DNA from 3 places in the Paenibacillus sp. FSL R5-0887 genome. Region 2 is predicted to be linked to each of the others. Evidence: riboswitches for the same ligand, from Rfam matches in the RefSeq annotation. Region 2 holds a riboswitch; each other region holds the start of a gene.
What was found. A riboswitch is a leader RNA that binds a small molecule or an ion and turns the genes downstream of it on or off. The one in region 2 is predicted to bind cyclic di-AMP.

Region 1: another riboswitch for cyclic di-AMP. It lies ahead of MKY14_RS30665 (3D domain-containing protein); the one in region 2 lies ahead of MKY14_RS17210 (alpha/beta fold hydrolase).
Region 3: another riboswitch for cyclic di-AMP. It lies ahead of MKY14_RS24740 (hypothetical protein); the one in region 2 lies ahead of MKY14_RS17210 (alpha/beta fold hydrolase).

The regions. Positions count from the first base shown of each region.
Region 1 covers NZ_JBBOCE010000003.1:46,589-56,871, reverse strand. Annotated here, with positions in the region: gene MKY14_RS30710 (YaaR family protein) at 1-235, shown strand, start outside; gene holB (DNA polymerase III subunit delta') at 253-1,227, shown strand; gene MKY14_RS30700 (PSP1 domain-containing protein) at 1,367-2,167, shown strand; gene yabA (DNA replication initiation control protein YabA) at 2,198-2,563, shown strand; gene MKY14_RS30690 (tRNA1(Val) (adenine(37)-N6)-methyltransferase) at 2,673-3,446, shown strand; gene rsmI (16S rRNA (cytidine(1402)-2'-O)-methyltransferase) at 3,443-4,354, shown strand; gene MKY14_RS30680 (AbrB/MazE/SpoVT family DNA-binding domain-containing protein) at 4,774-5,028, opposite strand; gene MKY14_RS30675 (HD domain-containing protein) at 5,324-6,607, shown strand; gene MKY14_RS30670 (TatD family hydrolase) at 6,659-7,429, shown strand; cyclic di-AMP (ydaO/yuaA leader) riboswitch at 7,628-7,857, shown strand; gene MKY14_RS30665 (3D domain-containing protein) at 8,143-9,309, shown strand; gene rnmV (ribonuclease M5) at 9,486-10,037, shown strand; gene rsmA (16S rRNA (adenine(1518)-N(6)/adenine(1519)-N(6))-dimethyltransferase RsmA) at 10,034-10,283, shown strand, end outside.
Region 2 covers NZ_JBBOCE010000001.1:3,860,533-3,870,815, reverse strand. Annotated here, with positions in the region: gene MKY14_RS17250 (ABC transporter permease) at 1-355, shown strand, start outside; gene MKY14_RS17245 (carbohydrate ABC transporter permease) at 415-1,317, shown strand; gene MKY14_RS17240 (glycoside hydrolase family 43 protein) at 1,365-2,897, shown strand; gene MKY14_RS17235 (endo-1,4-beta-xylanase) at 2,942-3,961, shown strand; gene MKY14_RS17230 (alpha-glucuronidase family glycosyl hydrolase) at 4,044-6,098, shown strand; gene MKY14_RS17225 (Nif3-like dinuclear metal center hexameric protein) at 6,123-6,917, shown strand; gene MKY14_RS17220 (hypothetical protein) at 7,002-7,175, shown strand; partial or broken gene MKY14_RS17215 (glyoxalase) at 7,253-7,363, opposite strand; cyclic di-AMP (ydaO/yuaA leader) riboswitch at 7,610-7,796, shown strand; gene MKY14_RS17210 (alpha/beta fold hydrolase) at 7,902-8,711, shown strand; gene selD (selenide, water dikinase SelD) at 9,304-10,283, shown strand, end outside.
Region 3 covers NZ_JBBOCE010000002.1:1,547,268-1,557,550, reverse strand. Annotated here, with positions in the region: gene MKY14_RS24785 (hypothetical protein) at 1-106, shown strand, start outside; gene MKY14_RS24780 (GntR family transcriptional regulator) at 168-563, shown strand; gene MKY14_RS24775 (ABC transporter ATP-binding protein) at 582-1,511, shown strand; gene MKY14_RS24770 (ABC transporter ATP-binding protein) at 1,516-2,418, shown strand; gene MKY14_RS24765 (ABC transporter permease) at 2,411-3,691, shown strand; gene MKY14_RS24760 (hypothetical protein) at 3,723-3,914, shown strand; gene MKY14_RS24755 (hypothetical protein) at 4,374-4,826, opposite strand; gene MKY14_RS24750 (hypothetical protein) at 4,867-5,388, opposite strand; gene MKY14_RS24745 (hypothetical protein) at 5,403-5,957, opposite strand; cyclic di-AMP (ydaO/yuaA leader) riboswitch at 6,026-6,189, opposite strand; cyclic di-AMP (ydaO/yuaA leader) riboswitch at 6,609-6,798, shown strand; gene MKY14_RS24740 (hypothetical protein) at 7,050-7,466, shown strand; gene kdpF (K(+)-transporting ATPase subunit F) at 7,593-7,670, shown strand; gene kdpA (potassium-transporting ATPase subunit KdpA) at 7,683-9,359, shown strand; gene kdpB (potassium-transporting ATPase subunit KdpB) at 9,376-10,283, shown strand, end outside.

The DNA of each region.
Region 1 (10,283 bases), on a different contig from region 2:
TTACCGGATGATGATCAAAAGGTTTCTGGAAGAAACCGCTCGTAGAGGCGTTATACTGAAAGAGACACGTGGATGGGATAGACGTGGGCGGGGTAAGCGTTACAAGCTGCTTGAGGAAATTGATGCGGCTTTGCTATCTATGGCAGACGATCTGCTGAATAGTGAGCAGGGCCGAATAGATCTGTTGGGACGTGTTGGAGAAATTCGTGGGTTGTTAATCAACCTTTCTTTTTAAAGTTTTGGGAGGAAATTATGCCTTTTCATGATATAGTAGGCCAGGAGCATGCTAAACGGCTACTCCAAAATGCCTTGCGCAAGGATGCTGTGAGCCATGCTTATTTATTTACAGGACCAGCAGGCAGTGGACAAATGAAGACGGCGCTGATGTTTGCCCAAGCAATTTTTTGCACGGAAAGCAAGGATGACGCCTGTGGCGAATGTCTAGAGTGCCGAAAGGTTGAGCATGGAAACCATCCTGATTTGTCATTGCTGCAGCCCGACGGTGCAAGCATAAAAATAGACCAGATCCGTGAGCTGCAGCGTGTCTTTTCCTATCGATCTGAGGGTGTGAATCCAAAGGTTTATATTATAGATGGGGCAGACAAAATGACGGTACAAGCTGCCAATAGTTTGTTGAAGTTTCTGGAAGAACCGCCAGCTCCGGCAGTAGGAATCCTAATATCTGATAATAGTCGTTCTTTATTGCCGACGATTCAGTCACGGACTCAGCGGATCCCATTTAGTCCGTTAAATCCGGATATTATGCTTCAAGCGCTAGCAAGTGAGGGTGTGCCGATCCCCTTAGCTCGATGTGCAGTATCACTTAGTTCGGGACTTGATGGTTGCAGGGAACTTTTGGAACAGAATTGGTTTGCAGAAATGAGAAATCTAGTGTTACAATTAGCTAAGGAGTCCTTAAGCAAGGGCAGCTCCACGGTAGCAACTGCCGGGCAGAAGCTGTTCAAGACTGGGCTCGCTGAACATTTGGATATCCTTTTCAGCATGTTCCATCTATGGTTTAAAGATATGCTCTACTTCCTGTACCGCAAGCACGAAAGTATCGTTTTTATAGATCAGTTAGACTTTATTTCCAGGCATGCCCGTGGGCGCAGTGCGGAACAATGGGTGGCTTATATGGGATATGCTGCAGAGAGTACTAAGAAGCTGCGTTCCAATGCCAATGCCCAGTTGTGTCTGGAGCAGTTCTTAATCCGACTGGAAAGTTAAAGGATTAGCAATGATATATCCTCCGGATGTCGCTTTACCTGGAAGTATCGTTTTAACAGACGAGGAAGGACAAGCATGGATCATCAGGGAGCGGACATGCCCATAGGTTCCTTTTACCGGCAAACAAGGGGGTTAATTTTTGTACAGCGTAGTAGGTGTCCGTTTTAAAAAAGCGGGTAAAATATATTATTTTGATCCACTTGATTTTCCGATTGAACGAGATCAATGTGTTATTGTTGAGACAGCACGTGGGGTGGAATACGGTAAGGTTGTCGTAGGCAAAAAAGAGGTGGAGGAGTCCGATGTTGTACTACCCCTCAAAAAAGTGATGCGTATTGCCGGAGAAACCGACGCACGCGTTGTTGAGGAGAACAAAAGCGCCGCTAAGGAGGCTTTTACCACCTGTTTAAATAAAATACGCGACCACGGTCTCAAAATGAAGCTCGTAGATGTAGAGTTTACTTTTGACCGTAATAAGATTATATTTTACTTTACGGCCGAAGGACGCGTTGACTTTAGAGAATTGGTTAAGGATCTGGCAAGTATTTTTCGGACCCGCATTGAGCTTCGGCAAATTGGGGTACGTGATGAAGCTAAGATGCTAGGTGGACTTGGACCTTGTGGACGAGTGCTTTGCTGCTCCTCTTGGTTAGGGGATTTTGAACCCGTATCCATAAAAATGGCCAAGGATCAGAACCTTTCACTTAATCCGACCAAGATTTCCGGACTTTGTGGACGTCTGATGTGTTGTTTGAAATTTGAGCATGACAATTATGAGAGTGTAAAGGAAGAAATGCCAGCGGTCGGCAAGATTGTCGTGACCTCATTGGGGGATGGCAAAGTAGTAGGAATCAATGCCGGAAACCGTACGGTTCATGTACAGTTGTTTGAAGTGGGCAAAGTTAAGGAACTTCCAATGGATGATGTTGTCGTCAAGTAAACCATATAAGGTTACTTTCGGGGTGGAAACTTGGAGAAGAAAAATATATTTGCACACATGCAGGATATGGAAGCGCAGATGGAAACGATGCGCGCCAATCTTGGAGAATGGAAACAGACGGTAAAAGAACTGATGGAAGCTAACCAGAGGTTAACTCTGGAGAATGAACAGCTTCGCAAAATTTTAAAGCGGGATGCACCTTTGGATCCTACCGTAGATTCTGCGGAGGCGGAAGCTCTTTTAGCTACCGGAGAGGGAACAGAAGAGGTTGTCGGGGAAGGTTATGACAACTTGGCTCGACTTTACCACGAAGGCTTTCACATCTGTAATGTTTATTTTGGACATTTACGCACGGAAGGTGACTGTCTGTTCTGTCTTTCTTTTCTTAATAAATGAGGATATCCAGCCGTAGGAGATTAATCCTACGGTTTTTTTTGAATTTTAGCCCATAGACATATGCCTTTGAAGCAAGTTTTTCTCAACAAAACCTTTAGGAGATTATTACATGACGAATTCTTTTAATGATATATCTGTCCCCTTGTTACCGACGGAGCGGGTGGATGATTTACTAACACATGACCTGCGCATTATTCAAAGTGATGAAGTATTTAGTTTTTCTATGGATGCTGTATTGCTTGCTCGTTTCGCCAGTGTTCCGCCACGTGGAAGAGTTCTAGATCTTTGTACGGGAAATGGTGTAATACCGATTTTAATGACTACCCGGACAAAAGCTTCTATAGAAGGCATTGAAATACAACCTCGTTTAGCTGATATGGCTCGTCGTAGCGTGGCTCTAAATGGCCTTCAGGATCAGGTTGTAATTCATGAAGGTGATTTGCGCGAGTTATATACTACCGCAGGACATGGGGTGTATGATGCAATAACGGTCAACCCTCCTTATATGCCGCTTAATGGCAGTGATCTGAAGCTGAACAACCATCAAGCTATGGCTCGCCATGAGATAGGCTGTACACTGGAGGAGGTCATTCAGGCTTGTGTGCGATTGGTTCGGACGGGCGGAAAGGTAAGTATGGTTCATAAACCACAACGGTTGGTTGATATTATCAGTCTTATGAGACAATATAGACTCGAGCCAAAGATTATTCGGTTTGTACATCCACGTGCCCATCTGGAGGCAAATATGGTATTAATCGAAGCTGCACGTGATGGAAAGCCTGAGGTTCGTTTACAACCACCGCTCATCGTATATAATGAGGACAATCAATACTGTCCAGAGATTATGGACATCTACTATGGTGCTAAAGAGGGTAAATCATGACGATATCATGCCAAAGCAGTTTTCAAAACAAGACTAATACCAGTACTCAGGAGACAACAGGGTCGCTTTTTCTGGTGGCTACACCTATCGGTAATCTGGAGGATATGACCTATCGTGCAGTCCGTACATTGCAGGAATGTGATATTATTGCCGCGGAAGATACGAGACAGACCCGAAAATTACTCAGCCACTTTGAGATTTCACCTTCGATGTTGTTTAGTTATCATGAGCATAATAAGGCCGCCAGTGGACCTGAGCTTGTACGCTATATAATAGAAGGAAAAAATTTGGCACTCGTCAGCGATGCCGGTTTACCAGCGATTTCTGACCCTGGAGCGGATCTTGTAGCCCTTGCAATAAGTCATGGAATTCCGGTGATTCCTATCCCTGGAGCTAACGCAGCGTTGTCAGCTTTGATCGCTTCTGGTCTATCTACGAATACGTTCACCTTTATCGGCTTTCTTCCCCGAGAGCGTAAGGACATCCGAGCAGTATTAAGTCCACTTCGTTCGGCTCAAGGCACTTTGTTGTTCTACGAATCTCCCCATCGCGTAGTTAAGACACTTGCTCATCTTCAAGAAGCATTCGGTAATCGCCAGATTGTGTTGGCACGTGAATTAACGAAAAGATATGAGGAGTTTCTACGCGGTTCGATTGAGGAATGTACACTATGGCTGGCTGAACATCCTCCGCTAGGCGAATATGTTATTGTCGTAGAAGGGGAGAGCAAGGAAGATGCAGAAATCGCAGAATCGGCGTGGTGGCGTCAGTTAAGCATTGAAGATCATGTAGCTCATTACGAAGCACAGGATGTACCACGGAAAGAGGCTATGAAAAAAGCGGCATCAGACCGGGGTGTAGCCAAACGGGATATTTATAATGCGTTGCTTGATAGAGCAGAAGAGTAAGTGTTATAGACGAATTCCTAGAATAACTAAGGATTTTCGGAGCCGTTTCGAGCTTGAGTGATTTATCTGTGGGTTAAATGTAATTTGTACAGTTATTTTTGAATTTTTTTATGTATTTGTTCGTTTAGTTGTACTTCATACAGTTATAAAGGTGGAAAGGATTGATTTCACGGAGATATAGGAAATATAAGTGTACAAAATACAATTAATTCGTTTAATGGTAAAAAGCATTTAAAATAACTGTAAGAAATACAACTAAGTATTACTAGTTCCGTCTTGAAGCACATTGCCCTTAGGGAGGGGATAACCAGGAGGGCAAACCCAGACATAAAAAATACCTCCCGCGGTCACGGGAGGTCAAGGAGATATGAAAAGGTTAGAATTAACAATTTGATTAGTTCTATTATATACTATTTAATTTAGTTTGTCACAGGGGTAGGGATGGAAGATATGCATTCATGACAAACTATTTTTCCTTTAAAGTAAGTTACGTTCTCAGCGTTGCCACAGAAAATGCAGGCAGGCTCATACTTTTTAAGCATAATCCGTTCGCCATCAACGTAAATTTCCAGTGCGTCCTTTTCGCCAATGCCAAGTGTACGGCGTAATTCAATAGGAATAACAACCCGTCCAAGTTCGTCTACTTTTCTTACAATTCCTGTTGATTTCATCATAACAATCGTTACTCCTCTCAATGTTCCAAAAACGTCATTATTCGACATTGTTCACTGTTTTATGATACTTATAATACCAACGATTCCCAAATCAGTCAACCTTTTTTCATAGGCTGAATAAGAAAATTTCCATAAGAACTTTGAATGTCCCTATAAAAATTAAGAATTACCCTGAAAGCATTTTGTCGATTTACCAAGACCAAAAATGATACTTTTCGACAAAGTACGACATAATTACTTATTATATACTGATATTAGTTAAAATCATATTAAATTATTAGAAGGAGTTGATCTCATGAAGCAGCCGCTCACGGAAGAAAAAGTTTTCAAGGATCCCGTTCATAATTATATTCACGTACAGGATACGATTATTTGGCGACTAATTAATACAAAAGAATTTCAGCGTTTACGCCGGATTCGCCAGTTAGGTACCTCATATCTCACTTTTCATGGTGCAGAGCATAGTCGTTTTTCTCATTCTTTAGGAGTATATGAAATTACACGCAGAATCATTTCGCAATTTGAGCGCAGCGGGTATAAGGATTGGATTCCTGAAGAAAGTTTGCTTACTTTGTGTGCGGCTTTGCTGCATGATTTAGGGCATGGTCCATTTTCACATTCTATAGAAGAAGCTTTTGAAATGAACCATGAGGATTGGACCTGCCGAATTATTTTGGAGGACACGGAGATCACCGAAATATTGCGTGATGTGGAGGAAGATTTTCCTCGTAAAGTAGCCTCAGTTATCTCTAAGACATATGAGCATGAAATTGTTGTCAATTTGGTTTCCAGTCCGCTGGATGCTGATCGTATGGATTATTTGCTGCGTGATGCGTACTATACAGGTGTAAACTATGGAACCATCGATATTGATCGGATTTTGAGAATGCTTCGTCCTTATAATGGGCGGATTGTAGTAAAAGAATCAGGTATGCATGCCATTGAAGATTATTTAATGTCGCGTTATCAAATGTACTGGCAGGTATATTTTCATCCGGTGACGCGCAGCTCTGAAATTATTTTGCGTCAAATCTTCCGTAGAGCTAAAGAATTGTTCCAAGAGGAGTACAAATTTCGCTTTATGATCGCTCCGCTGGAAGATCTCTTTCGAGGAGAAGTAACAGTGAAGCAATATTTAATGCTTGATGAGGCACTGGTACAGACTGCTTTTATGCAATGGACACTTGAAGAAGATGAGTTATTAAGCGACTTGTGTACCCGTTTTATTCATCGTAAACTGTATAAATATGTAGAGATCGAGAATTTGGATACAGATATGATTACGGAAATCCGCAGCAGTTTTGCGGGAGCGGGACTTAACCCAGAATATGACTTAGAGATTGATTATCCGACAGATTTGCCTTATGATGTGTTCCGTCCAGGAGCAGCCTTCGACAATAATCAAATTTTACTGCTTGATCGCAATGAGCAATTGCGGGAAATTTCAGAGGTATCGGATATTGTGCGCTCAATAAGCGGAATTCATCGTGGCAGATATCACCTATATTTCCCACAGGATAAGCTGAAAAAAGCCCTTACACGGTTGCCCTTTTCTGTAGCAGAGATTTTTGCAAAATAATACAAATATTTATGGAACTATTGATAAAAACAACAAGGAGTGAGCTTTAAAATGTATCTGTTCGACACACATACACATTTAGATGCGCCTCAATTCGACGAGGATCGCGAGGAAGTTATAGCTCGTGCAGTAGAGGCCGGAGTTAGCAAGATGATCAATATTGGATTTAATCGGGAAACGATCCCTTCAACGATGAAGCTGGCTGAATCTTATGATTATATTTATGCAGCGGTGGGCTGGCATCCACAGGATGCGATTGATATGAAAGAGGGGGACCTCGATTGGATCGCCTCTCTTTGCAGCCATGAGAAAGTGGTGGCCATCGGAGAGATTGGGTTGGATTATTATTGGGATACCTCTCCCAAGGATGTGCAGCAGGAGGTCTTCCGCAAACAAATTGGACTAGCCCGTGAACTAAAAATGCCAATCTGTATACATGACCGTGATGCCCATGAAGATGTCGTACGGATTTTACGGGAGGAAAAAGCAAATGAAATTGGTGGCGTAATGCATTCTTTCTCAGGCAGCTGGGAAACCGCAAAAATGTGTCTAGACCTAGGATTTCATTTGTCATTTGGAGGACCGATCACGTTCAAAAATGCCAGAGTGCCTAAAGAGGTGCTTGCACAGACGCCATTGGACCGATTATTGATCGAAACAGACGCTCCATATTTGACTCCACACCCCTTCCGAGGCAAGCGAAATGAGAGTGCTCATGTGAAGTTAGTAGCAGAGGCTGCGGCTGAAATTAAAGGGTTAACATGGGAAGAATTGGCTAAAATTACGTATGCGAACGCACTGGAACGATTTGGGATTGTCTGAAAACAGGAGTAAAACGGGTGAAAAATAGAGAATGGCCGATATATTAAACTTTTTTAATATAAAAACGGCTGATTATTACAATATTTTAACCATATATTTGCGTAAACGTGGTTGAATCGTCCTTTACAACATGCATCAAAACAGGATATCATCTTTTCAGTGATGTGAGCTGTTGTTATTGTGACAGCCATTGATTCATGGATCGTCTCGCTGAGTCTCCGTATGGAGAACGGGGGAACCAATATTGAACTGCCGCATGCCTGTATCTTGAATACGACTAGGAATTGCCGCAGAACAATATTTGATTTCTTCACGTGGTCTTTGGGGTGAATTTAAGGGCAACCGCCGTGAGCGGGTGACCTGAAATAGGGCGTCTCTCTTTCGTCCGAACCCGACAGCTAACCCCGTAAGCGCAAGTAAGAGAGGCAACCTCGTGCACAAACATTCCCGCGTATTCTGACATCGGAGAAGCCACGAAAGAGTCCTCAAGAGAACTCTTTTTAGGCTTCTTTATTTTTGAATAAACTGAATGTTGCCCGCATACTGTTATATAACAGGTGTGGGAGTAGCTGTGCCGAGCAGGCGATCCATGAGCAGGAGACGCTAAGTTAATACGTGCGTATCCTGTGACAATCTCAAATAGTTTCGTCAAAGAAATTCAGTCCTCATGATATACAAATTGACGACGAGGCTATGTAAGGAGGATGGAGAGAATGGGCTTATTCCAACCAGAGGTATCCCATGATTCGCAGTCATCCAGCAGGTCTTTCGCATTACGGTGGGAGCAAGTAAATACTCGCGTACTTTTACTTGCAGGTGTGATTTCAATCGCAATCGCGCTGTTAATTCTGCTGTACGTACACGGTCAAAGTAATAAACAATTAGTTTTAGTAATAGACGGGCAAACACAGACACTTGAAACGCGAGAAGCACTTCTTGGTGATGTGTTGGAGAAAGAGCAAATTTCGCTGCAGCCGCATGATGAATTATCTTTAGGTCTGAGTGATGAAATAAAAGACGGTGACCGTGTCGTTATCAATCGTGCGCAGAAATTTAGCCTTACTGCGGACGGAGCAACAAAAACGTTATATACGACCGAAGACACTATCGGTCAAGCGATTGACAAACTGGGTATCAACCTAGAAGGCTATGATAAGATTTTTCCTTCGTTAGACACCACCATCTCTGCTGACATGGAGATTAAGATCGTTCGTATCAACAAGCAAACGGTACAGCGAACAACTAACTTACCTTTCCGTGTTATTAAGACAGCAGATCCCTCCCTTACTGTGGGAACAGTTAGAGTGGCACAGGCAGGCAAACCAGGCGTCATGGTTCAGCATATTGAAAAGATCTATCAAGACGGAGAACTGGCCTCTATGCGCATGATCGGCAAGGAAGTACAAACGGTAACAAAAGATAAGATCATTGCCGTTGGTACTAAAGCACTTCCTAAGCCTACTGTAGTTGCTAAAGCTACAACAACTTCCAAATCAAGCACTACCTCCAAAACGACTAAAGTTAGCGCTAAGACTAAGAACGTCACAAGCAAGGCTGGCGTAGACTTTGAGTACAAGAAGATGATTAAGAACGTCTCCATGACAGCTTATTCGTCAGAAGAGCCAGGGATAGGTACTAAAACTGCCTCCGGAACACGCGTAACGGAAGGTCGTACAATTGCAGTAGATCCGAATGTAATTCCTATTGGCTGGTGGGTTTATATCGATGGGCTTGGATTCCGCCGTGCAGAGGATACTGGCGGTGCCATTAAAGGCAATAAAGTGGATGTCTATTATGATTCCCTGAGCCATGCTCGTAATTTCGGCCGTAAATCACGTACCGTTTATGTGATTGGACCTGTGAAACCAGAGCTTAACTAGAACTGAAGCTTTTGCAAAAAATCCTTTGATAAGCTATAGTGATGATAACCGTTAAGGAACGCTGGATGATCATTTCGTTGATCGCAGAGCAACCGCTCATCACTTATACATTCTTTAACCAAAAGAAGAGGAGCGAATCCTCTTCTTTTTGCTTTTTTTGGAAGGAGTCAAGAAATATGATTAAGGAATTAATCGTCGTTGAAGGCAAAAGCGATACCGTAGCCATTAAGCGTGCTGTAGAAGCGGATACCATTGAGACAGGCGGCTCTGCTGTAAACCGGACTGTAATTGCTAAGATCGCGCTTGCTATGGAACGTAGAGGGGTTATTATTCTTACGGACCCGGACCATGCTGGGGAGCGAATTCGTAAAATCGTTTCAGCGAAGGTGCCGGGCTGCAAGCATGCTTTTATTCCAGAGAAGGACGCAACTCGAAAAGGGGATATCGGTGTAGAGAATGCATCGCCAGAGGCGATTCGTCATGCGCTGCGTAATGTACATACCTCTTTTGAAGGAGCACCTGCTTTGATTGGTATTGATGATCTTATGGCCGCTGGAATGCTTGTACACCCTCGGGCTGCTGAAAGACGTATGGCACTTGGTAATTTGCTTGGAATCGGATATTGTAACGGCAAACAGCTGTACAAGCGGCTGGCGATGTTTGGGATTACGCGGGAGGAATTTGCCGGGGCTCTCGCCCAAATTGATCAGGGAGGCATTACTTCATGAGTGGTAGAGAGGAAATTTCGACTCCAAAACGGACCAAAGAGATTATTCAACGTTATGGATTCAAGTTCAAGAAAAGCCTGGGACAGAATTTTTTGATTGATCAGAATATTTTGGACAAGATTGTAGACGCTGCTGGACTAGATAGCGATTCTGGGGCGCTGGAGATCGGGCCGGGAATTGGAGCGCTGACGGAGCGTCTGGCACTAACAGCGGGTGCTGTAACTGCCGTAGAGATTGACCGTAGAC
Region 2 (10,283 bases):
TATCGCCTCTATTGATCCGGCTTTATATGAAGCTGCTGAGATTGATGGAGCGAACCGGTATGAGAAAATGCGTCATGTAACTTTGCCGGGCATGAAAGCAACCATTGTAATCCTGTTAATAATGTCCGTAGGACATGTACTGGAAGCTGGATTTGAGGTTCAGTACTTGTTAGGAAACGGGCTTGTCGTAGATTGGTCGGAAACGATTGATATATTTGTATTGAAATATGGTATAGCGCAAGGGAATTATTCCTTAGCTACCGCGGGTGGTATTTTCAAAACAGTCGTAAGTGTAACGTTGCTGCTATTAGCTAACTGGACTGCGAAGCGGCTAGGGGAAGAGAGGCTGTTATAATCATGGAAAAAACTCAATTGATTCCTCAAAAATCTCCAAAAAGTAATGCTGGAAACCGGATGAAAAATCTGAGGTTCGAACCCGTAGTGTTCAGCACCTTCAATACTATATTTATGGTTTGTCTAGTTATTGTTACCTTGTATCCATTCCTGAATACTATAGCAGTCTCCTTTAATGCGGGGAATGATACCATCCGCGGCGGCATTTATTTATGGCCTAGAGAGTGGACCATACAGAACTACAAAGCGGTTTTTGCCTCAGGTACAATTTATAATGCTTTTTGGATTTCGGTAGCACGAACAGTGATATCTACGATCCTGAATCTATTTTTAACTACGATGCTTGCGTATACATTAAGCCGGAAAGAATATGTTTTCCGCAAACATATTACCTTTATATTCGTCCTTACCATGTATTTTAGTGCGGGTCTGATTCCAAACTATTTCCTTATGAAGGATCTTCATTTGCTCAATTCGTTCTGGGTATATGTAATCCCGTCCATGGTAAGTGCATTTAATATGATCGTTATCCGTACTTATATTGGTACCTTACATGAGAGTCTTATGGAATCTGCAAGAATCGACGGTGCCGGGGAATTCAAGATCTTCATGAAAGTAGTCTTCCCTTTGTGTAAACCTGTTCTTGCTACCATCGCCCTTTTTGTTGCAGTAGGTGCGTGGAACCAATGGTTTGATGCGTTTATCTACACCTCTTCCCGCCAGAACTTGAGTACATTGCAATATGAATTAATGAAGCTGCTATCCTCTACTATGAACTCGAACAGTAACCCTAGTGTAAATAATGGGACAGGGATGACTCAGGAGTCGGTACATGCCATGGTTACACCAATCTCCATACGGGCAGCCGTTACGATCGTTGCTTCGGTTCCAATTTTGCTAGTTTATCCATTCATGCAGAAATATTTTGTGGTCGGTCTAAATGTAGGAAGCGTGAAGGAATAAGGAGCTTGCAATCACTATTAAGTAATAGGAAGGTTGTCTGTTAAATTATGACCCCATCTTCAATCACATACACGAATCCGATACTTCCAGGCTTCTATCCTGATCCAAGTATCACTCGGGCAGGGGATGACTACTATTTAGTTTGCAGCTCCTTTGAGTATTTCCCTGGCGTACCTATTTTTCATAGTCAGGATTTGATTCACTGGACACAAATAGGTCATGTACTCAATCGTGTAAGTCAGCTGGATACTCGTAAAAGCAAGAGCTCTGGAGGGATATTTGCCCCAACGATCCGCTATCATGAAGGAACGTTTTACATGATAACGACCGAAGTACACGGGAAAGGAAATTTCTATGTTACGGCTACGGATCCTGCGGGTCCGTGGTCAGATCCGATTAGTATTCCTTATGGAGGAATTGATCCTTCCCTAATGTTTGATGAGGATGGAAAGGTATATGTAACCACCCAGCAGGGGGCAGATTATGACTCCCATGCCATCCAATATGAGATAGATATTGCTACGGGAGCAGCGTTAACAGAACCTGTTGTTATCTGGACTGGGGATGGCGGACCTTGGACGGAAGGACCCCATTTGTACAAAATAAATGGAATGTATTATATCATGACGGCTTCAGGAGGAACGGCTAAGGAACATCGGGAGATCATTGGCCGCAGCTCCTCTCCATATGGACCGTTTGAAGGATTGCCGTATCCAATATTGACGCACAGCGGTACTGACAATCCCATTCAGTATTTAGGGCATGCCGATTTGATTGAGGATCGTAACGGGGATTGGTGGGCCGTATTCCTTGGGGTAAGACTAGTAGATGCAAAATTTACTGTGCTTGGAAGAGAGACTTTCCTTGCTCCCGTAAGCTGGACTGAAGACGGATGGCCGATGATCGATAATAATGAAGACACAGTTGGACTGGAAATGAAGGTTTCACGTGTACCTGGTCAATCGCCAAAACCTGAGACTAGTGGAAGATATGATTTTGATGATCAAGTATTGCCGCTGGGATTAGCCTTTCTGCGGAATCCGGCTGAGGGAAGCTGGTCCTTAAACGAAAGACAGGGATGGTTATCTCTTCGAGGACAATCTGCAGGTCTCAGTGAAGTAGGCCAAGTGGCTTTTGTAGGCAGAAGACAGCAGCATACTTCGGCAGAATGGAGCACGCTGCTTGAAATGCCTTCATCTATTGCTGATGTGGAAGCTGGACTTTGCGCCAGATTAGATGAGAATGCTCATTATGAAATTGGACTTGTTCAAAAAAAGGGGCAAAAAGTGATTACAGCTCATGTGACTATGGATGGAATAACCCGTACAGTGGCAGAGGTTCCAACTACTGCCGAGCGAATTTATTTGAAAGTTAAGGCTGAGCTTACCGAATACAGCTTCCTTTATTCTTTGGATGGGCAGGAGTGGAATAAGCTATCAACAGCAGCAGCGTATCCATTATCCCCTCAAGCTGTAAAAGGAAATGGATTTACGGGTGTTCTTATTGGATTATATGCAACAGGTCATGGCAAGGTGGCTGAGGTGCCTGCCTACTTCGATTGGTTCGATTATCAGTCTTAATTATTCGAATACTGATATAAATGCGTTTGTCAGGAGGGAACTTGTTGAGACAAGCTAGTGATTACACAGAACCTGCACTAAAAACAATATTTGCTGAGGATTTCAAAATTGGCGCAGCCGTTAACCCGTTGACGATACAATCACAGGAGCATTTGCTCGCCTATCATTTCAATAGCATTACCGCTGAGAATGAGATGAAGTTTGAAAGTCTGCATCCGCTTGAAGACATTTATAACTTTAAACTAGCAGATCAGTTGGTTGCGTTCGCCCGAAAACATCATATGGCTATGCGTGGGCATACTTTAGTCTGGCATAACCAGACTACGGACTGGTTGTTTGAGGATAAGAAGGGCGGGTGTGTAAGCAAAGAGACATTGCTTGCACGGCTCAAATCACATATTCAGACCGTGGTTGGGCGTTACAAGGAAGATATCTATGCTTGGGATGTTGTAAATGAAGTTATTGCAGATGAAGGAGAAGAACTTCTTCGCCAGTCAAAGTGGCTGGACATTGTCGGACCGGAGTTTATCGGCAAAGCGTTTGAATTCGCTCATGAAGCCGATCCTAAGGCTTTATTATTCTACAACGACTATAACGAGTCTAATCCACTTAAGCGCGACAAAATCTATAAAATGGTGAAGTCGCTGCTGGAACGAGGAGTGCCGATCCATGGCGTCGGATTGCAAGCCCACTGGAATCTATACGATCCGAGCTTAGACGATATACGTGCTGCTATTGAGAAGTATGCATCTTTAGGGATTCAGCTCCAATTGACAGAGCTGGATGTGTCCATGTTCCGTTTCGATGACAAACGAATGGATTTAAAGGTTGCACCTGCTGAACTGCTCGAGCTACAGGCAGAGCGCTATGAAGCGATGTTTGCTCTGTTGAAAGAATACCGCGACGTGATTAGCTCAGTCACTTTCTGGGGAGCAGCGGATGACTATACATGGCTGGACGGCTTCCCTGTTCGGGGACGGAAAAATTGGCCATTTCTATTCGATGAGCAGCATAATCCTAAGCCAGCGTATCACCAATTGCTTAACGCTGTCACCAAATCATAGAGCGGGTAACCTGCTCAAGCTTGCGAATCATGAACCCGTCCTTTTCAATCCAGGGCGGGTTATTTATACGGGAGGAATAAACATGACAAATACCGCTTATGAGGCTTGGCTCAATTATGGTCAGCTGAAATCAGGATCTCTATACAATCAATATATAGATTGGTGTGTTGAGTTGGTAGTAACGGAGGACAACGAGACGATTCAGGCGGCAGCCGCGGAATTCATACAGGGGATGACCTCTATGCTGGGCAAAGCGCCACTGCTCACAGCGAAACCTGAAGGACCGTGTATCGTTATAGGAACCTTCCAAGGGGGGAATCCATTAATTAGTAGAGTATTCGCAGGAGAACGAACCGATTCACTGGGTCCTGAAGGTTTCCTTATACGTACAAACGCTACTGAGCAATGTATCGCTGTCGGTGCTTCAACGCCTGTTGGAATATTGTATGGCGTATTCCATCTGTTACGGCTGATAGGAACAGAAAGCGAAATAGACGCTCTGAATTTGTCTATGAGTCCGGTGAACGGCCTGCGAATGATTAATCACTGGGATAATTTTGATGGCAGTATTGAACGTGGCTATGCTGGACGGTCCTTTTTTTACGAGTCCAATCAATTTCTTAACGATACAAAGCGGCTGCGTGATTATGCCAGATTGATGTCCTCTGTGGGGATCAACGCGATTTCGATTAACAATGTGAATGTTCATGAGCTTGAATCTCTATTTATAACGGAGCAATATTTGCCTGATATCGCGTTAATTGCAGGAATATTCCGCGTATACGGAATTAAGCTATTCCTCAGTGCTAACTTCGCCAGTCCGATACAGATCGGAGCATTAGAGACAGCTGATCCACTGGACCCAGCGGTGCGGCAATGGTGGAAAGATAAGGCGGGTGAGGTTTATCGAGTGATCCCTGATTTTGGCGGGTTTGTGGTCAAAGCAGATTCAGAAAATCGACCTGGACCATTCACTTACGGGCGTGACCATGCCGATGGCGCTAATATGCTGGGAGAAGCACTGGAGCCGTTTGGCGGAATCGTGATTTGGCGTTGTTTCGTATATAACTGCAAGCAGGATTGGCGTGACCGTAAGACAGATCGGGCCAGAGCAGCGTATGATCATTTCAAACCATTGGATGGCCGATTTAATGATAATGTAGTGCTGCAAATCAAGAACGGACCGATGGATTTTCAAGTTAGAGAACCGGTATCTCCGCTGTTTGGCGCACTGGAACATACCAATCATCTGATGGAGTTTCAGATTGCTCAAGAATATACAGGGCAGCAGCGGCATCTCTGTTATCTCGTTCCACAGTGGAAAGAAGTCCTTGATTTCAATACTTATGCCAAAGGGCAAACTACGCTTGTGAAACATATTGTGGACGGATCGGTGTGGGGAAATAAGTATAATGGTGTGGCTGCTGTAACTAATGTCGGGGATGACATGAACTGGACGGGGCATGGGTTAGCTCAAGCCAATCTGTATGGATATGGAAGATTAATTTGGAATCCGGAGCTGACGGCAAAAGAAATAGCTGAGGAATGGATTCGCCTTACCTTTGGCACTGATAAAGGTCTAGTGGCTGCTATTCGCGGGATGTTAATGGACTCATGGAGGATTTACGAATCTTACACAGCTCCATTAGGTGTGGGCTGGATGGTTAATCCGGATCATCATTATGGGCCGAATGTGGATGGATATGAATACGCCAAGTGGGGAACGTACCATTATGCGGATCATAAGGGCATTGGTGTGGATCGTTCAGTCAAATCGGGAACGGGGTATAGCGGACAGTATATGGGTCTTAACGCATCAAATTATGAGAATCTAGCGTCTTGTCCAGAAGAGCTGCTGCTGTTCTTCCATCATGTTCCATACACGCATGTTCTGCAATCGGGGCAAACGGTTATACAACATATCTACGATACTCATTTCGAGGGGGCAGAGCAGGCTGCACAGCTTCTAGCAACATGGGAATCACTTGAAGGCAGCATGGAGAGTGGATTGTATGTGCAAGTGAAGCAACGTCTTGAAGAGCAAGCAGAGCATGCGCAGGAATGGAGAGATCGGATCAATACGTATTTTTACCGCAAGAGCGGAATTGAGGATCTTAAAGGCAGAAAGATTTATTAGATTTCGATTCGAGGGATGATGATAGTGAGCCTCACGATTAGAGCGATTTTGAAAGATTTAATGGGAACTGTGGAACAGGTAGAAGGGACTGTGGATATTCTGAACCCAGGGGAACCGGAAACTGAAGTCACAGGGATTATTACGGCCTTCTCTGCCACACAAAATATTGTGGAGCAAGCAATAGCGTTAGGAGCCAATTTGCTGATCACGCATGAAGGTGTATTTTATAGCCATCATGCAGCGAGCGAGTGGTTAGAAGGTGATCCGGTTTATCATGCGAAAAAAAGTCTGATCGAACATTCCCCAATAGCTATTTTTCGTTATCATGATTATTGGCATCGGCAAGAGCCGGATGGGATTATGATGGGCTTGCTGCGAGAGCTGGATTGGTCAGACTATGTGGAAGAGCAGCAAGCGGCTGCTACGATTCTCACTATTCCTGCTATGACTGTAATGGAAGCTGCTCAGTATATTAAAAGTAAGCTAGGCATCTCTTATGTACGCGCTGCTGGTGACCTGTCTCTGTCCTGCAAACGCGTAGGGATATTAGTAGGTTACAGAGGAGGCGGGATGATGGCTATTCCGCTTTTTAATGATCACAATCTTGATTTAATTATCGCTGGAGAGGGACCAGAGTGGGAGACTCCGGAATATGTGCGGGATGCAGGGCACCAAGGCAGATCTAAAGCGCTCATCATGTTAGGTCATGCGGAGAGTGAAGCGCCGGGGATGAAATATTTAGCTGAAATCTTAGCAGACAAATATCCCATGCTTCCTACCCGGTTCATTGCTGAACAACCCATCTATCAGATGGTTTAATCTGGGGAAATTAAGAGTACGGAATAAATAAACATATTATGGAGAAAATGAAGGGAAACAGGTCACTGAGAAAGGAGTGTTTCAATGGAAATTCCTTTGGAGGCTGATGAAGTATTAAGTCGGATCAAAAAGCTGCAAAGCGACGGAAGCTCGATCAGTAAAAAACAAGTAAAGCAAAGCGACCCAGAGCTTATGAGAAGTGCGCTGTTCTTTTTTCCAAGCTGGGAGCATGCATTGAAAAACGCCGATCTTTTGTAGCCATAGTATTGTAAAAGGAAGCTAAGTGGACAGGGGGAGATCTCTGATTCTGCTTAGCTTTTTTCTTTTTTATGAAATCATTCGTGCTGTTCATGTGAAATAATATTAACAAGCTTGCCAAACGGATCGGGGACATAGAAACGACGAACACCCCAAGGTACAGAAACTGGCCCAATATTGGTATTGAAGATTGTCGTTTCTTATTAAATAGGAAAGTACTGGTGAATCACCCCCTTTTTCGCTTGCTTCAGAGCAGTTTTTCTAAAGAAAACGAGTAAACAAGAGCAAAAGAAAGAGAAAATGAAGAGTATGCTTAATATGAAATGAAAAGCATTGCTTTCAACATTATTTTGACCAGAGCCCTCCTTTACAAGAAAACCTTACAAGAGTATGATTCATCTCAGAACTGAGAATTATCTTAAATTTACAATTACATAAGCAATCCGCTTAATTTCCGTTTCTGGAAAGCGGGGGAACCAACAACTGGCAGCCGATGTGAGAGTCGGCACTGGTTATGGGGTGAATCCTGTTCCGGGTGCATAATATGCATCCCTGCAGGTAGGGCAACTCTCACTGCCCGAATCCGACAGCTAACCTCGTAAGCGTATGGAGAGAGGATGAATGGCGTGTTTAGTGATGAATAGCCACAGAGAATCCCTCTGTGGTTTTTTGCTGCGTTTTTAAGCAGATATAGTCGTAGAATTTATTATGAAAGAGGTGTTACCTTTGCCTATCGCTAAACTGAACGGAACTTCGCTCTATTATGAAATCAATGGAACTGGCACTCCGGTTGTGTTTATCCATGGACATGGATTAACACACAGTATGTTCAAACCACAGCTGGAGTATTTTTCCGATAAATATAAAGTGATTTTGTGCGATTTACGGGGGAATGGCAAGTCTGGTAAACTGCTGGAGGCCCCACATGAGATTATTGAGACGCAATGTCTGGATCTGATTATGCTGTTGAATGACCTAGGTATCCGTGAAGCAGTTTTTGTAGGAATCGCCTATGGTGGCTTAGTCGTTCAGCATATTGCCAAACAATATCCTGAGCGTGTAAAAGCCATTGTGGTCGCGGATAGCTTTTGTAGGACTCACGGATCAACAATAGTAGGGAAAATACAAACTATGGCAGCATATTGCAGTTTACTAATGTATTATCTCCCAAGCGAGCTGGTGTTGCCTTCGATTCGGATGATGTACCGAGAGCGCTGGAGTCTGGCCTACAATGAGATTAGAAGAGGACTGCTGGACAAACGCCCCCGGGAGTTATATCGGCAAAGGCTGGCTACGAGCCATGTTGATTACACCAGATGTTTAAAGGCTTTTAAACGTCCTGCATTATGTATTGTGGGGGACTTTAATGAATTTGGAGTGAATTGTATGAAGGAAATGGTGTCTCAGCTGCCGCAGGCGCAGTTGGCGATTATTCCGAACGCATTAGATCCAAGTAATCTGTGCCAGCCGGAGCAATTCAATGCGATTCTTCAGCGTTTCTTAGAGAAGCAGCAGGGCAGTCAGCAGATTAGCTGATCTATAGGGAGACCTTCACAAGCGAAGCGTTTAAGTGAGAAAATAGGCGTCCCATAGCCAGGGCGGAATGAGCTGGCTATGGGTCGTCTTTCTGGGAAGAACTTTAGGGGAATTCTCCCTAAAATGAAGGAGATTATGGCTCCTAGAACGTAGATTAGGGAAATCCTCCCTAATAATAGGATGTTTTTAGCCATAAATGGGTATTTGCATGAATTTTTAGGGAGGAATTCCCTAAAAACCTCATTTTAAAGCGATTATCGATGAACATTAGGGAGAATTTCCCTAATATAATGGATATCTAACTAAAGGCTGGCTCATCCGTAGTGAAATCTACGAATGAGCCAGCCTTTGGTTATTTTACTAACCGATGGATGTTGAACATTTACAAGCATATTGTACCTAGAACGCCACTTAATGTCCCTACCCTACCACAGCACCAAATATAGCTCACCAGACGTGGGAAAGAACAATAGACTCTAAATAGTTATAGAAGGAGGCGTAGTAAGCAACGCATCTGCTACTCTTGCATTTTGTACAATGCGATCTACTCGTGTAAGATTAAGATAATTCATACTAAAGGAGCTGAGTCATGATGTCTCAAGCTGAAACTATAAAACTGACTTCATTATCTTCAAAAGGGGGCTGCGGCTGCAAAATCGGTCCCGCCGATCTCATGCAGGTTATTCGTAGTCTGCCACCAACTGTTCCTAACCCGGATCTACTTGTAGGTCTTGATACTAGTGATGATGCAGGGGTGTATCGTTTAAGTGATGAATTAGCGTTAGTGCAAACTGTTGATTTTTTCACGCCGATCGTGGATGATCCCTATTCATTTGGTCAAATTGCAGCAGCCAATGCATTAAGCGATATTTATGCGATGGGTGGAAAGCCGCTTACGGTGCTTAATATTGTGGCCTTTCCTATTTCTGTTTTAGATAAAAGCATTCTCGGTGACATTTTGCGCGGTGCAGCGGATAAAGTACAGGAAGCAGGAGCTACTCTTGTGGGCGGACATTCCATCGACGATAAAGAGCCCAAATTCGGATTGGCCGTTACGGGCCTTGTGCATCCTGACAAAGTAAGAACGAATGCGGGCGCCAAGGTGGGAGACAAGCTGATTCTAACGAAGCCTATCGGTGTGGGGATCTTAACAACTTCCATTAAAAAGGATCAGCTATCTCCTGAAGAAACCACACGCCTTACGACAGTAATGTCTACTTTGAATAAAAAAGCGGCTGAAATCATGGAGCCTTATGATGTACATGCTTGTACAGATGTTACCGGATTTGGGCTACTGGGACATGCCTCGGAAATGGCTAAAGGGAGCGGCACGGGCCTGATCATTCGTCAAGGCGATGTACCGATGCTGCCAAGAGTAAGAGAGCTTGCGGAGCAGGGATTTGTTCCAGGAGGCACTAAGAATAACTTTGCCCATCTGGAAGGCAGCATTCTTTATCCGGAGGAGATGGACCAACTAAGCCGCTATATTCTATGTGACGCTGTGACTTCTGGCGGACTGCTGATCTCTGTGGCCCCTGAACAAAGCGAAGATTTGCTAAAAGAGTTAGTAGA
Region 3 (10,283 bases), on a different contig from region 2:
GCTGTTATCTCCGATCATGTGGGGGTCACTTCTGCTGGGAACAATATCTGTGCAGTTATTCTCTAAATGGACTATACATCGGCTGAAAAGTCGCAATCTCATATAAAAAATCGGAAATGGCAAGGACTGCGCTCTAGCACGCTAGAGTGGAAGGCGAGGTGTAAATAATGTGGATACCGGTACAAATCAACGAAAATAGTGCAGAGCCCCTCTATCATCAAATAGAGACTCAGCTTAGATCATTAATCATTAGCGGAGTCATTACAGAAGGTACGCTGCTGCCCTCGATTCGTGAGTTCGCAGGAGATCTGAAATGCAGTGTAATTACCGTGCGGCGGGTATATCAGGATCTGGAGAACGAAGGTTTGCTGCGAACGCGACAAGGAACGGGTACCTTTGTATCCCATGTAGGTGACGGAGCCATGGAAGAATATAAACGTGAAACGGTTGGCAAAGCACTTGAGAGTGCAGTGGATATCGGCCGATCGGTACATTGCAGCAAGGATGAAATTGAACAGATTTTTATGGAGATTATAGAACGCAAGTATAGAGAAAAGGATTGAGAGGGGGCGCTTACTCATATGGTACAGATGGCTATAGAATTGCGGAATGTACTTAAACGGCGGCGAAACAAGACGATAGGGCCACTGACCCTGAATCTGCCTAAAGGATATATTACAGCTTTGGTAGGTCAGAATGGATCTGGCAAAAGTACGCTGCTGAATCTGCTGATGCAGCTGACTAATCCAGAGGAAGGCGAGATATATTGGTTCGAGAACAGGTATGATAGCGGGTTGTCTCTGGAGCTTCGTCAGACCATTGCCTATGTTCCTGAAACGTCAATTACTGAGGAGAACCACTGGAATGCAGAGGAGGCAGCTCGATTTCGGAAGTATTGGTATCCAAATTGGGACGATCAGTATTTTCACGAGCTGATGGATCGCTTTGAGGTTCCGTATCGTATGAGACTTTCGAAGATGTCTAAAGGGGAGCGCCGGAAATTCGAAATTGCTGTAGCACTTGCGGCACGGCCAAGTCTGCTGCTATTGGATGAACCTTCATCGGGTCTTGATCCTTTTGCCTGGAAGATTATGATCGAGACACTTCGTAAATATATGGATGAGCACAACGCAACGATTATCATCTCCACACACATTGTGGATGAGGTGCGACGGCTGGCGGATTATATCGTCCTTATGCATCGGGGAGAACTGCTGGGTATGGCTGAAAAAGACAGTCTGTTCGGTGCTTGGACCGAGGTTTGGGTGAATGCTGCGGATGAAGAGGAGCTTGCGGAGTTATCGGCTGAGTTGCCAGGAGGCTTGCACTTTACCATGGATACACCGGGTGTAGCTTCTTTTATCATAGAACAATTTTCTGAAAACGAGAAACGCATTCATGACTTGGGCGTAAAGGTTATCAAGAGCCGCAGTTTGGAGCTGGACGAAATATTAAGTTTATGGACACAGGGTCATCGTCCTATTCTAATTGACCACAAGAGAGGGGACTAGAGAAATGGAAGCCTTAAAGCTGGAAAGTGTAGTTAAGCAATATGGAGAAAAAACCGCAGTAAACGGAATTAACCTAACCGTAGGTAAAGGGGAAATTTACGGATTACTGGGGGCGAACGGCGCGGGGAAAACAACCACGATGCGTATGGTGCTCGGCCTAATCTACCCTGATGAGGGCAAGATTTTGTATAACGGAAAACCTTTCAACAGTGAACTGCAGCAACTTATGGGTTATCTGCCCGAAGAACGTGGACTATATCCTAAGGTGAAGATCAGCGATCAAATCGTTTACTTGGCCCGCCTGCGTGGGATGTCAGCTAGTGATGCAGATAAGAGCTTGCGCTATTGGCTGGATCGATTCGAGGTTCCGGATTATTACAATAAAAAAATAGAAGAGCTTTCCAAAGGAAATCAGCAAAAAATGGGCTTTATCGCCGCTGTCGTTCATAAGCCGCAGATTCTGATTCTAGATGAAGCTTTCAGCGGGCTGGATCCAGTAAACGTGGAGCTGCTGAAAGATACGGTCAAAGAATTACGTGATTCGGGAACAAGTATCCTCTTCTCTACGCACCGGATGGAGCATGTGGAAGAGCTATGCCGTAACATTACGATTCTCGATCGATCCAATACGGTCGTTCAAGGGGATATCCGCACGATCAAGAATGGCTACCCGCGGGAAGAAGTATTGCTGCGTACAGCTAATGAGGTAAAAGGTCTGGAGTCCATCGCAGGTGTTACAGCAGTTAAACGGCTGGAGCGTGGGTATCTGTTATCGATCAGTGAGATCGGTGCAGCACAGCGTATTTTACAGCAGGCGATAGCACAGGGTGAAGTGGAGCATTTTGAAATCAAGGAACCTACGTTAAACCAAATCTTTATCAGAGCGGTGGGTGAATCTAATGAATAAGATGGGGACAATTATCGGCTTTACCTTTAAAAATAAAGTTAGAACGAAATCATTTATGATTACTACTTTGATTCTAGTATTATTGCTCAGCATAGGGATGAATCTTCCCTATATCATCGATCAGTTTAAGGGTGATTCGGCCAAAAGTGAAGTTACTCAAATTGCTGTGATTGCTGAAGAGGGAAATCAGGTTGCAGAATTGTTGAAGGCTTATACTGCGCCAGAGGGCATGCCACAGGCTAAGATAGTACAATATGCTTCTGCGGAGGATGCCGAGTTAAAGAAAGCATTAGATGAAGAGACCGTAGAAGGTTATGTTACTTTTGCGGAACCTACTGGTGAAGGGCTTCCACCCGTTACTTATCATAGTAATGATGGGGAACTAAACGGAGATGTGCAAGTTTATCTCCAAAATGCACTTCAGCAAGCAAACACACAATTCATCGTTGGCGACAAGCTGACCTCTGAACAGATTGCTGCAATGTCAACGCCTGTGCAGATTACTACACAACAGCTTAACGCAGGCGGTGGCAGTGAAAGCTCTCAGGAGGACACTCCAGCCATTAACTACATTATCGTATATGCCATGCTTATGTTGTTCTTTATGTCCATTATGATGACAGGCAACATGATTGCCGCAGAGATAACTTCTGAGAAAAGCTCGCGGATTATGGAGATTCTGATTACAAGTGCCTCACCTTTAGCGCAAATGTTCGGTAAAGTTATCGGTGTTTTCCTAGTAGGAATATTGCAAATTGGGATCTTTGTCGCAGCGATCGTCGTCAATTTGACGCTCCCGCATAATGCGACTGTATTGGCTGATTTTGATCTCGATTTAGGCCAGCTCAATATTAACTTGCTGCTCTATGGATTTGTCTTGTACGTATTAGGTTACTTCCTCTATGCCTTGATGTATGCGGCTGTAGGTTCGATTGTCAGCCGTACGGAGGATCTCGGTCAGGCGGTAATGCCAATCATGATGTTAGGCTTCGTAGCGTTCTATGTTCCACTGTTCAGTATCTCCAATGCAGATACTCTAGTGGTTAAGATAGCGAGTTATGTGCCTTTCACCTCACCATTGACGATGCTGCTCCGAATTGGTGTCGGCGAGGTGGCGATCTGGCAAGTCATTGTATCGCTGCTGATCCTGCTTGTGACTACCTTCATCTTCGGATGGCTGGCAGCCAAGATCTATCGTACCGGCGTACTGATGTACGGCAAACGCCCAAGTATTAAAGAAATCAGAAAAGCAATGAAAGCTTACAAGATCTAAGAAGACCTCATATAACTTTTAAGGAGTGCTAATGATGTCTACAAGCGAACAATATACCATTATGCTTTTAATGAGTTCGGTATCGCTGGCTACGGTTAGTAGAATGCTTCCGGATGGCTCCACTTTTATGGATTTCGTTCAAGGCGTATTGACTGGTGTTGCTATAGTGGGGATGTTGGCAGGATTGTGGATGTACGGTAAGGCGCGTAAGAGTAAAGTGTAATAGTAGGAACTGAATTTTCGGGGGTATCCTAACAACCATTTATGGTTGTTGGGATATCCCCGTTTTTGAGTTGGCAATCTCTTTGTATACGAGCTGATATAGCTAACGGACCCAGCAGCACTTAAATGCAACAATCATCGAGATTTAGCAAGATATCGGACACTATAGTCGCTATTGGCATGAAAAATGGTGAATTAGTAGCTCTTTTAACCAAATAGTTGCACTGGAGTCCGATACTATGCTCAAAAGGCGATAAACGTGTAAGTAACGTCATCTGGGTCCGTAAGCCTTGGTGGAAGATGATTAGGGCTTGCTTTAAGACGATCCAAGACGTTCATCGCTCGGGATTTCTACTGGAGTCCGAACGCCGGCCATATTTGTGGAAAAGCTTCAATTAAAGGCTCCTGAGTCCGTTAGATGCTTCATGCGCTTAAAGATTGTCTGAATTCTAGTCAGTGACTAAATTATAGAAAGATTTGCGCTCGTTAGTATATCCGTTTGGGTGGTCATCTGCTCCCGTACAGCTCTAAGCTGTGTTTTCAGTGCGGGAACACTTTTTTGCAGAATAATGCTTATTTGAGAAAGAGGCAGCTTTAGACCGTACCACATGACCTTCACAAGCTGTTCCTCCCAAGGTAATGCCTTAGCCGATAGAAGCGAGCGCCGGGCAAAAGAATCAGCACACTGGCGAATACAAGTGCGGTAAGCGTGGATAGAGAATAACTGAGGATCGAAATCATCCTGACGATATATTTTATGAAGCTCTGTGAAGGTGCGGATAGTAATCTTGTCTGCCTCATTAGATTGTTCTAACAACATGGAACTAAGTACGTAGACTTCATTAGTATACTTTTGAACACACTCTGCAAATTTAGTACTGTAGGTGGACTCGGGAGGTAAGGGGTCAGGCATGGTGAACACGATCCTTTCAGATTGAGAGATTTGCTTGAATCTATAATATAGAAAAGTAAGAGATGGATTTATTGATGAGATCGGCGGTGTCTGGTTCCGGGCAACTGTGTTTCTGCTGGGAGGCACTGGATAAAGCTTTGGAAGGTTTGTAGTAGAGCCGTTCACTTCTGGAATTGCTCCCCCCTGCTGCAACACTGTACAGACGCCCTTGCTGAATATGCCCTGCCAAGGATTTACCCTGGAGCTTGGCCTTTAAATCCTGCAAAGCACCCTGAACTAGCTCAAGCTTAACCTGCTCCCAATCTGAACCTTCGCGACGGACCTTATCCAGCGCTTCCTCAAGACGGCAATGACAGATAGCCCGTAAAAAAGAACTCCATTTAATGAGATCGAAATTTTTGGTGTTGGCAGAGATCAGACAAGCCCCCCAACTGCAGCCTCCCTTACAGGTGAGCTTCAGAATACCATAACGGCAGCCTTCAGCCCCTTCCATTCCATAGTGAATAGGCTCGGGTTCATCCAATACAAATACTTCAATGCGGGATAGTCTGCGCTGGTCCATAGTAGGGTTCCTCCTTAGATTTCCAAAAGCTTTAAGTCTACATGATGAGTGACACTAGCCTTTTCTACACAAGCGAGCATTTCCATTTTATTCTCACAGACTGCGGTATGCTCTAGCCATAGTCGGAACTTCTCTTTTCGTATAACAGATAGATGTAAGGGAAAGGTGCTGCGGGATCTCAAGACATACCAACCGGCGCTTACATCTTTCCAAGGCTCCTTGAAGGCTGTAAACCACGGGAGCTTTTGGTGTGATGACCAATCCTGCTGCTGCTGTTGTTCTCGAATTTTTTTATATATCTCATATACAATCTTAGAGTCTAAACAGTCTTTACAAGAAGAAGGTGTGCTGAACTGGCGAAGGGCTTGGATCTGGTTCTGGCCAAATGCATAGCCTACAATGTACCTGTGATTATGTTCTTCGAACCACAAGGCCCCGAAACAAACGTAATTTAGACTTATCGGCTCAAGCAGCCCTTGATGTATCCCTAAATAATAGTGCTTCAAAACATTCACCCCATCCAGCGTGCTATCACCTAATAAGCTCAGGTAACGCAAAAACCGCAGCAAGAGGAGGACCTCTGCTGCGGTTTTGGATTACAGGCAGATATACCTGGGCCAAAGCGTGGCGGATCAAGGGTCTCTCTCTTTACGCTTACGAGGTTAGCTGTCGGATTCGGACGGTGAGAGTCGCCCTACCTATTGAGACTTATGCAGTCTCCTTTGGATTCACCCCAAGTAGGCCAGGTGGCCTGATGGTTCCCCCGTTCCCTGCAATGCAGGAACTCAGCGTTGATTGTTTTTCATGAATTGGATTCAACCCGAATCATACTCTTTTCAAGATTTTCTGTAAAAAACGGAAAATGTTCTTTTAGAGCAATTTTAACCATATCCTGCCGACTACGACTGAAAAACGAGGTAAATAGGTATTTATGGCGTGTTATCGCGCCTCTTTCTCGTTCAGCCTCAGCTTCTTGCGTTTCTACCTATAATGGGAATTTGCAGTATTTTCGCTCTAAAAAGGTGAATAAAATCACATGGGTTATAGATAGCGATTAAACGCTCCAAACTCGAGTAAACAAGAGATATAGAGAGATTAGATATCAAGTAAGCGCTATCTAATGGGAAAATAGTTTTTAATTTGCATTATTTTGGCATCATTCAGGTTTTACAAGTCTTCGTGCATAAGAGTATGATTACTCCTGTTTCAACGACAATCGAATATTTGATCCGCTTAATTTCCGATAAGGAAAGCGGGGGAACCAACAATCGGCAGCCGATGTGAGAGTCGGAAGCCGATTATGGGGTGAATCCTGTAGAGGGTGTGAGTGAGCTCGCATCTATACAGGTAGGGCGACTCTCACCGCCCGAATCCGACAGCTAACCTCGTAAGCGTATGGAGAGAGGATGAGTGCAATGTGACCGCTAGCGAGCCACAGAGGAGATCCTTTGTGGCTTTTTGCTGTGCTCTTAGAAGCAAAGCATTTATGGAGGCCTCCCCTAAGAGGTCGCTAAATTCATCATTAGCGGTATTTGTAAGGCAGCGTCTAATGACGTGACACAACCGAGCTTTAGGTTGTGCCCGAAAATGACGATAGGTCAACATCCTTTCGGAGATTTTCGTTGCCTCCTTGTTGTAAATGAGCAGGAGGAGAAAAAAAGATGACGGATCAGAATGAATATGTGCTTGTATGTGCGCCTACAAAGGCGGGAGAACATTTCATTAAACTTCTGAAGTTCAGGGGTATTAAGATGGCGGGATTAACCAACAATGTGGCTGAGAAAGCTTTACTTGAGGAGCTCGGGATTGAGCAGGTTATTCTTGTGGATACCCGCCATCAGAGCACTTGGTTTCGCCCATCGTTCCCGGTAGGCAGGGTATATCTGTTTGAGAGCAGCTTTCCGCTTTGCTGCCGCTATATTCAGATGTGCCGTACCTGGACGACACAGCCGATTTTTGTGATTACAAGTTCAATAAATCCTAGATTGGTCTATAAAAGACTTGGTGCGAGCTATGTAATCTATTCCCATAGTGGTGATGCTGATTTTCTAATCGATAGATCACCTCATCAAGGATAATGGAAGGAGTGCGGAAGATATGATGGATCTGTATATGGTGGCTTCGTTAGCTGTAATTTACGGGTTATTTTATGGCTTTATGCGCTGGTGCGCAGGTGTAGTTGAGGATACGGGGAGGGATAAGCTGTGATTCTAGTAATCGCTGTTACCCTACTGTTGTTTATATATCTGGTTTACGCGTTGATTCATCCTGAGAAATTTTAAGGAGGGGCATTCATGGGCATTTTGCAAATAGTCGTCGTAATTGTAATTCTCATCTTGCTGGTCAAGCCGATGGGAACTTATTTATATCATGTATTTTCTAACGAACCGAATCGTACGGATCGCTGGTTTGCAGGCACAGAGAAAGGTATTTATAAGCTGATCGGCCTGAAAAAACGGGACGGAATGTCCTGGAAGAAGTATGCACTCAGCTTTGTTTTAACTAATATCGTACTGGTTGCTTTCAGTTATATTTTTCTGAGATTACAGCGGGGATTGCCGCTGAACCCGAATGGAATTGCCGATATGGAACAGACGCTTTCATTCAATACGGTGATCAGCTTTATGACCAATACGAACCTGCAGCATTATAGCGGGGAGACGGGACTATCGTATTTTTCACAAATGGCAGTCATCACGATGATGATGTTCACGTCTGCAGCGAGCGGATTTTCTGTTGCGGTTGCTTTTGTCAGAGGGATTACAGGACAGAAATCAGTCGGGAACTTTTTCGAGGACTTCGTAAAAGCACATATTCGTGTATTCATTCCATTAGCTCTGCTAGTTTCATTGGTGCTGGTAGGATTGCATGTGCCACAAACGCTCAAGCCATCGCTTGAGGTCACTACACTTGAAGGCCAGACGCAACAAATCGCTATCGGTCCAGTCGCTTCTTTGGAATCAATTAAACACTTAGGTACGAATGGTGGCGGCTTCTTCGGAGCCAATTCAGCACATCCTTTTGAGAACCCTAATCCACTTACGAACGTTCTGGAGATTCTCTCTATGTGGATGCTGCCAGCCTCTTTGCCATATATGTACGGGTTGTTCGCTAAGAACAAACGTCAGGGCTGGGTGATTTTCACAGCAATGATGACCTTGTTCGTACTACTGCTAGGATTGAATTATTATGCGGAAACCAAAGGCAATCCAGCTATCAATGCGCTGGGGATTGAGTCTTCGCAAGGCAGCATGGAAGGTAAAGAGGTACGTTTTGGTATCCCGCAATCTTCGCTGTTCACTTCGGTAACAACGGCAGCTACGACAGGTAGTGTTAACAATATGCATGATACGCTGACACCGCTAGGTGGCATTACCCCTCTGGCCCTAATGATGCTCAACAACGTCTTTGGGGGAAAAGGTGTCGGACTAATCAATATGCTGATGTATGCCATCATGGGTGTCTTCTTATGTGGACTAATGGTTGGCAGAACACCAGAGTTTCTCGGGCGAAAGATAGAAGCCAAGGAGATGAAGCTAATTGCGATTGCTATCCTTGTGCATCCGTTCATTATCCTTGTACCAACAGCAGGTGCGTTCTTAACGGACTTGGGCAACGGTTCCATCACGAATCCCGGATTCCATGGACTTAGCCAAGTGTTATATGAATATGTCTCTTCTGCCGCGAACAATGGTTCAGGATTTGAAGGGCTTGCGGACAACACCACCTTTTGGAATGTTACAACCGGGATCGTAATGCTGCTTGGCCGTTATGTCTCTATAATCGCGATGCTGGCAGTTGCAGGCTCACTGATCCAGAAGAAGCCAGTTCCTGAGACGATTGGCACATTCCGCACAGACAATGGTCTGTTCACCGGAATTCTGATTGGTACCGTTGTAATTATCGGGGCTCTGACGTTTCTGCCGGTCATTGTGCTCGGCCCGATTGCAGAATATTTGACCTTACGGTAGGAAGAGGGAGAACAAGATGAGTACTGTAAAAAGAAAAAAGCTGCTGACGGGACCCATACTCCTAAGCGCTGTAAAGGATAGCTTTATTAAGCTTAACCCGGTGACGTTAATCAAAAATCCGGTCATGTTCGTAGTCGAAATCGGTACGATTATTGTATTGCTTATGGTACTGGCCCCCGGATATTTTAATGCAGAGAAATCGGTAGGCTTCAATATCACAGTGTTGTTCATTCTGCTATTCACAGTGCTGTTTGCCAACTTCGCTGAAGCGCTGGCTGAAGGCCGCGGGAAAGCCCAGGCGGATTCACTCAAGAAAACGAAACAGGATATCACAGCTAACAAACTCGTTGGAGGGTCTGTGAAGACCGTTTCTTCTTCCGAGCTTCGTAAAGGAGATATCGTCATCGTCAGTCAGGGAGAACTTATCCCTGGCGATGGTGAAGTAATTGAAGGGCTGGCCTCCGTAGATGAATCGGCAATTACAGGTGAATCTGCACCTGTTATTAAGGAAGCTGGCGGAGATTTCGGCTCAGTCACAGGCGGCACCCGGGTAGTCAGTGATGAGATTAAAGTCAAAATTACCAGTGATCCCGGTGAGTCATTCCTGGATCGGATGATCTCCCTCGTTGAAGGGGCGAAACGTCAAAAGACACCCAATGAAATTGCACTAAATACACTCTTGATCAGTCTGACGTTGATTTTCCTGATTGTAGTAGTGACCTTGCGGCCTATTGCGACTTATCTGGGCGTTGATCTAGATATTCCTGTTATGATCGCTTTGCTGGTCTGTCTGATCCCGACCACAATCGGGGGACTGCTCTCCGCTATCGGGATAGCAGGGATGGACCGCGTCACACAGTTTAATGTCCTTGCTATGTCAGGGAAGGCCGTTGAAGCTGCCGGCGACATTAATACAATGATTCT